One region of the Rahnella sp. JUb53 genome, then DNA from elsewhere that is predicted to be linked to it. Evidence: predicted binding sites of a transcription regulator. Region 1 holds the regulator's gene; the other holds the start of a gene.

Region 1 (3,211 bases):
TCAAAGAAGGGCAACTTTCCACGTTATTACCTGCACTGCGCGAAGGGAAACTGGATTTCGCGGTCGGTACCGCCGGGCCGGGATTTCCGCTGGAAGATCTGGTACGTGAGCCACTGTTCAGCGCACCTTTCTGCGTTATCGCCCGGCGTGGACATCCGCTGGCAGGCTCCACAACTCTGGAGGAATTACAGGATGCGCGCTGGCTGTTGCCCGAAACGGATATGGGGTATTACCAGCAAATCAGGGTATCGATGGGAGGATTTCATCAGCCGGCAGCGGAAATGCCGGTGCATACAGATTCGGTGGTGTGCGGGCTAAATATGGTGTTGCAGTCTGATTATCTGACCATTGTGGCGCGCGCGATGAAAGCGCCGTTCGGATTGCAGGACAGGCTGAGTGTGCTCAATATCGATACCCTGCCGCAGGCAGAATACTGTGTGCTTTACTCGCAAAAATCGCCGCTGACGTTTGCCGCGCGGCGATTTTTGGATTTATTGCGCAGCCAGTGCCACGCCTATGACTGGTCGTAACTTATTCGACGCTGATCACTTCAAAGCTGTGCGTGATGGTCGCCGCTTTGCCGAGCATCAGGGACACAGAGCAGTACTTTTCCGCAGACAGGCTAACGGCACGTTCGACAATCTTATCGGTGAGATCTTTACCGGTGACGATAAAATGCAGATTGATGTGCGTGAACAGGCGCGGCGCTTCTTCGCGGCGTTGTGAGGTCAGCTTGACTTCACAATCACGCACGTCATTACGGCCTTTTTGCAAAATAGACACCACATCAATCGCGCTGCAACCGCCTGCGGACATCAGCAGCATTTCCATCGGGCTGGGTGCTTTATCGCCCGCATTACCATCCATAGAAATCTGGTGGCCTGACGCTGACTCGCCTAAAAACGTCAGCCCTTCTACCCATTTTACGCGTGCGTGCATGAACTATTCTCCCGGTGAATAAACTCGTCGAATTCCGCTCCCAGAGTACCCTTTCACCTAAAATCTGGCAACGTAACCCGATCGCCATCATGCTGAAGCGAGACAACAGAAGACAGCATTGCAAACCTGTGCTACAAACAAAGCCGAAACATACTTTCCAGTGAATTGCGGTGACGGTTTTCGCGGTTTAAGAACAGAACCCACGGTGATAACGGCAATAATCAGGCTGTTTCACCCCGACACCCGCTTGCAGCATTTCTGGGGAGTTATATGCTGAAAGGGCGCTTTTTTTATGAAGTGCCGTACAGGGAACTCTGAGCCCTGTGATTTTGGGCAGCGATAACAACAGAGGATAATAGCAAATGGTTCTCGGCAAGCCACAAACAGACCCGACTCTTGAATGGTTCCTGTCTCACTGTCATATACATAAGTATCCTTCTAAAAGTACGCTGATTCACCAGGGTGAAAAAGCCGAAACGCTTTACTACATCGTGAAAGGGTCAGTTGCTGTCCTTATCAAGGATGAAGAAGGCAAAGAAATGATACTGTCCTACCTTAACCAAGGTGACTTCATCGGCGAGCTGGGACTCTTCGAAGAAGGTCAGGAACGTAGTGCGTGGGTTCGTGCAAAAACTGCCTGTGAAGTGGCTGAAATTTCTTATAAAAAATTCCGCCAGCTGATTCAGGTTAACCCGGATATTCTGATGCGTCTTTCCGCGCAGATGGCAAACCGTCTGCAAGTGACGTCAGAGAAAGTCGGCAACCTGGCCTTCCTCGACGTAACAGGGCGTATCGCTCAAACTCTCCTTAATCTGGCTAAACAGCCTGATGCGATGACCCATCCGGACGGGATGCAAATCAAGATCACCCGTCAGGAAATCGGCCAAATCGTCGGTTGTTCACGTGAAACAGTCGGACGTATTCTCAAAATGCTTGAAGATCAAAGTCTGATCTCGGCACACGGTAAAACGATTGTCGTTTACGGCACACGTTAATCCCTTAAAAATCGGCGCGGCAGAACACTGTCGCGCCTTTTTTATGGGCTAAGCTTTATCCATGACGCTATGGCGAAGACTGTTTTACCATCCGGAAGTTAACTACGCGCTGCGCCAGACGCTGGTGTTGTGCCTGCCCGTTGGTATCTGCTGGTTGTTCGGCAATCTGCAAATGGGGCTGCTGTTCTCTCTTTGTCCTGCCTGCTGCAACGTCGCGGGCCTCGATACTCCGCATAAACGCTTTTTCAAACGCCTGATAATTGGCGGAACACTGTTTGCCGTGAGCAGTATTCTGCTGCAAGTCATGCTGGAAAACTGGCACATTCCCCTGCCGCTCATCATGCTGTCGCTGGCCTTGCTGTTAGGCGTGACCGGTGAAATCAGCCCGCTGCATGCACGTCTGTTGCCCGGTGCACTGGTCGCGACCATCTTCACGCTGAGCATGGTTGGCTTGCGTCCGATGTGGCAGGCACCGGTGCTTTTCGCCGCCGGCACGGCCTGGTACGGATTGTTTAACTGGGCGTGGTTTCGTATTTCGGAAGAACAGCCGATGCGCGAAACGCTCAGTCAGCTCTATCTGCAACTCGCGGATTACTTCGAAGCTAAATACAGCCTGCTGACGCAACACACCGATCCTGAAACCGCGTTACCCCCGTTGCTGACGCGACAGCAGCAGGTCATCGACCTGATTGCCCTGCTCTATCAGCAACTGCACATGCTGCCGCAACACGGCCATCATCATCACCATAAAAGACTGTTTCAACGTTTTCAGGTCGCGCTTGATTTGCAGGAGCACATCACGGTGAGCCTGCATCAGCCGGAAGAAGTGCAGAAGCTGGTGGAAGAAAGCCACGCCGAAGCGGTTATCCGCCGTAATGCGCAGGTGATTTCCGCCCGCCTGCGGGTCATCGCCGACGACATTCTTTATCACCGTTTATCCGCGCGGTTTACGATGGCCAACGAGCTGGCCGCGCTGGAGAAAATCGCCGCGCGCAATCCTGAGAACCCGGTCGGCCAGTTTTGCTACTACCACTTCAGCCGCATTGCGCGCCTGCTGCGGACACAGCGCCCGTTGTACAAACGTGACCTGATGAACACTCAGCCGCGTTTACCCTTCTGGCCTGCGCTGAAAAGCTATCTTTCCTTCAAATCTGTCGCCCTGCGCAATGCCGCCCGTCTGGGGATCATTCTGGCGATTGGCAGCAGCCTGGGCCTGTTCTTTAATCTGCCCAAGCCTTACTGGATTTTGCTGACCATCATGCTGGTCAGCCAGAACG
Region 2 (3,211 bases), on a different contig from region 1:
TGCCACGATGCTGTCGCCCAGCGTCGTCGTCACTTTCTCTTTGTACTGGCTGGCTTTGTTCACTTCCACCAGACGGGAAGTCAGGTCAGTGTACAGGCCGCTGTCGAGGAAGTTGGTCAGCGAAATGTGCTGCGCATGTGGCACCTGACGCATGGCGCGTTCAGTCAGGTCGCGGTGCGTAATCACCAGATCCACATCATCAGGCAAATTGTTGATGGCGCTGTTGGTGACGCTGATGTTGGTCAGTCCTGCATCCTGCACTTTTTTGCGCAGAACACCGGCACCCATTGCGCTGGAACCCATACCGGCGTCACAGGCTACGATGATTTTACGTACGGTAGACAGGTCGCCTGCTACGCCTGCAGCAGCAGGTTTGCCGCCTTTAGACTGGGCTTTCATGTCCTGCATACGGCGTGTTGCTTCGTCCAGATCGTCGCCGTCTTTCGCTTTGGTGGTTTTCAGAAGCAAAGCAGAGATAACGAAGGACACCGCAAAGGCTGCCACGATGGCCGCGATATTAGCGAAGTACGCACCTTTTGGCGTCATCGCCAGCACGGCCAGGATGGAACCCGGAGAAGCCGGAGACACCAGACCGCCGTTCAGCAGGGTCAGGGTAAACACGCCAGTCATACCGCCCAGAATGACCGCCAGTAACAAGCGCGGGTTCATCAGAACGTACGGGAAGTAAATTTCGTGGATACCACCCAGGAAGTGGATGATTGCCGCGCCGCCAGCAGATTGCTTAGCGCTACCACGACCGAAGAACATGTACGCCATCAGGACGCCCATACCCGGACCCGGGTTCGCTTCGATCAGGAAGAAGATTGATTTACCGGTTTCAGTCGCCTGCTGGATACCCAGCGGAGAGAAGATACCGTGGTTTATGGCGTTGTTGAGGAACAGGATTTTCGCCGGTTCAACAAAGATAGAGGCCAGCGGCAACAGGTTATGAATAACCATGATGTGCACGCCTGCAGCCAGCACTTTAGACAGCGCTTCTACCAGCGGACCAATCGCCAGGAAGGCCAGGATCGCCAGCAGCATACCGATAATACCGGCAGAGAAGTTGTTAACCAGCATCTCGAAGCCGCTTTTGATTTTACCGTCAACCCAGCGGTCGAAACGCTTGATGCACCAGCCGCCCAGCGGACCTGCAATCATTGCGCCGAGGAACATTGGCATATCCGCACCAACGATAACACCCATAACCGTGATTGCACCGACCACACCACCACGGTCACCACCGACCAGACGACCACCGGTATAACCGATGAGCAATGGCAGCAGATAAGTGATCATCGGGCCAACCAGCTTCGCTAATGTTTCATTAGGGATCCAGCCGGTAGGAATGAACAGAGCAGTAATGATACCCCAGGCGATAAACGCGCCGATGTTGGGCATTACCATGTTACTCAGGAAGCGACCAAAGTTTTGAACTTTGATCTTAACGTCTGGTGAAAACATAAAACGCACCCCTATTGATACGCGCTGACAATAGAGCGCGTGATATCAGTTAATTATCGGTGACGGTTATTTCGGTTTTTGTGCCACTGCTTTAAAAATCCGTCCGTCGAATTGCTGTCTGCGAGGCGGACTCTACCACGTGATTATAGGCCTCGCGTAGCCACCCGGCAGCCCGTGACGGAGATCACACGTATACGGCCACCACCCCCTCATTTTTGGTGATCATGATCACAAAAACACCCTGTAACCCGGCTACACTGATTATTATTTAAACGCAACACCGTCAAAAATGTGATTTAAATCACTATTTGTTAACGATTCTTTATCATTAAAATGTGATATTCATCACAAAGTATTTTTGGGCAGACCGGCTTATTTCGCTTAAAAAGCATTCAGACGTGTCACGGGAATGGAAAAGTGAGTTTACGGAGGAGAGGTTGAAATAAAATTACAGTCGGGGGAATGCTGCCTGGCTGTCCGCCGGATAATGTAGTCTTTATGTGATGATGTGCGGAACAGCCAAATTTTTTCAGTATAGAATTCAGGCAGCTTGGATGGATTAAGTACCGCAATACGGTTCCTGAACTTTTCTCTTACACAGTCAGGGAGTACTGCACGTATATAGCCACAAACTTAATAAGGTTAAATCAATTTGGAGAGAAAATGCGGCAGAGGATAATTGTTTGCCCGGTTATACAAAATGAGGGCGAGTTTCTACTTTGTAAAATGGCTTCGGATCGTGGGGTTTTCCCGGGGCAGTGGGCTCTGTCTGGTGGAGGAGTTGAACCTGGGGAAACGATCGAAGTTGCTCTCAGACGCGAAATCATGGAGGAATTAGGAGAGGAACTTATTATCACTGACATCACACCATGGACTTTTCGTGATGATACCCGGATTAAAACGTATCCGGACGGCACCACCGAAGAAATTTACATGATTTATCTTATATTCGATTGTATTAGTGCTAATCGGGATATTACGTTCAACGAAGAATTTCAGGAAGTAATCTGGGTGCGACCTGAAATGTTGAAAACGATGGATTTAAATGAGGCGACTCGGATCACTTTTACCCAGAAAGGGGTTCTGTAAAGGATTATCGTCAGCATTATGGCTAGGGAAAGTTGTTGATTATTGGAATAATCTAATAAGAGAGAAAACCCGGCGCCTTCCGACTCCGGGTTTACGGTATTACTTCCCGCCTTGGGCCTTCACAATGGCCGCCTGCAAATCTTCGGCAGACACGGCTCCCGGCAGCACGGTGGTGTTTTCAGCGGTCGCGCCGCTGGTTGGCATCACCACGAAACCTGGCGTGCCGCTGAAGCCCAGCGTACGTGCCAGTTCATCGTTCGAGGCGATGGCTTCGTGCGTTGCTTTACGCTGTGCGTCGGTCGGTGCTGTGGCTTTGGCGGCTTTCACTGCGCCCGCGATGTCGGCATCGGTCAGTTTACCTTCGTCATGGCCGGTGCGGTAAATGCTGTTGTGGTAATCAAAGTACGCCTGAGCGCCTTTTTCTTTCCAGATTGCCATACCGGTTTCAGCCGCAGAGATGGACGCTTTCCAGCGGTCACCGAAGATTGGCCATTCTTTAAAGACGAAACGCACGTTCGGATTGGCTTTCACGGTCTGCTCAACCAGCGGCGCCATGTGGCTGCAATACAGGCACTGGTAATCGAAGAATTCCACGAATGCCACTTTGGCATCTTTCGGGCCGTAGCTTGGGGTCGCCGGGTCATTCACCAGCGCTTTG

Evidence for each region. The regulator CRP, encoded in region 1, controls carbon source genes, mostly activating them, when cyclic AMP is high. The targets are predictions, from matches to a motif close to ATGTGANNNNNNTCACAT.
Region 2: a site for CRP is predicted at 1,681-1,698, ahead of EC840_RS18625 (PTS mannitol transporter subunit IICBA). Genes of this name have one in related genera too.

What each region holds. Positions count from the first base shown of each region.
Region 1 covers NZ_SLYT01000011.1:21,474-24,684, forward strand. The annotation lists gene EC840_RS21055 (LysR substrate-binding domain-containing protein) at 1-530, shown strand, start outside; gene EC840_RS21060 (OsmC family protein) at 532-939, opposite strand; gene crp (cAMP-activated global transcriptional regulator CRP) at 1,302-1,934, shown strand; gene EC840_RS21070 (YccS/YhfK family putative transporter) at 1,996-3,211, shown strand, end outside.
Region 2 covers NZ_SLYT01000008.1:177,479-180,689, forward strand. The annotation lists gene EC840_RS18625 (PTS mannitol transporter subunit IICBA) at 1-1,464, opposite strand, end outside; gene nudI (nucleoside triphosphatase NudI) at 2,128-2,553, shown strand; gene EC840_RS18635 (DsbA family protein) at 2,653-3,211, opposite strand, start outside.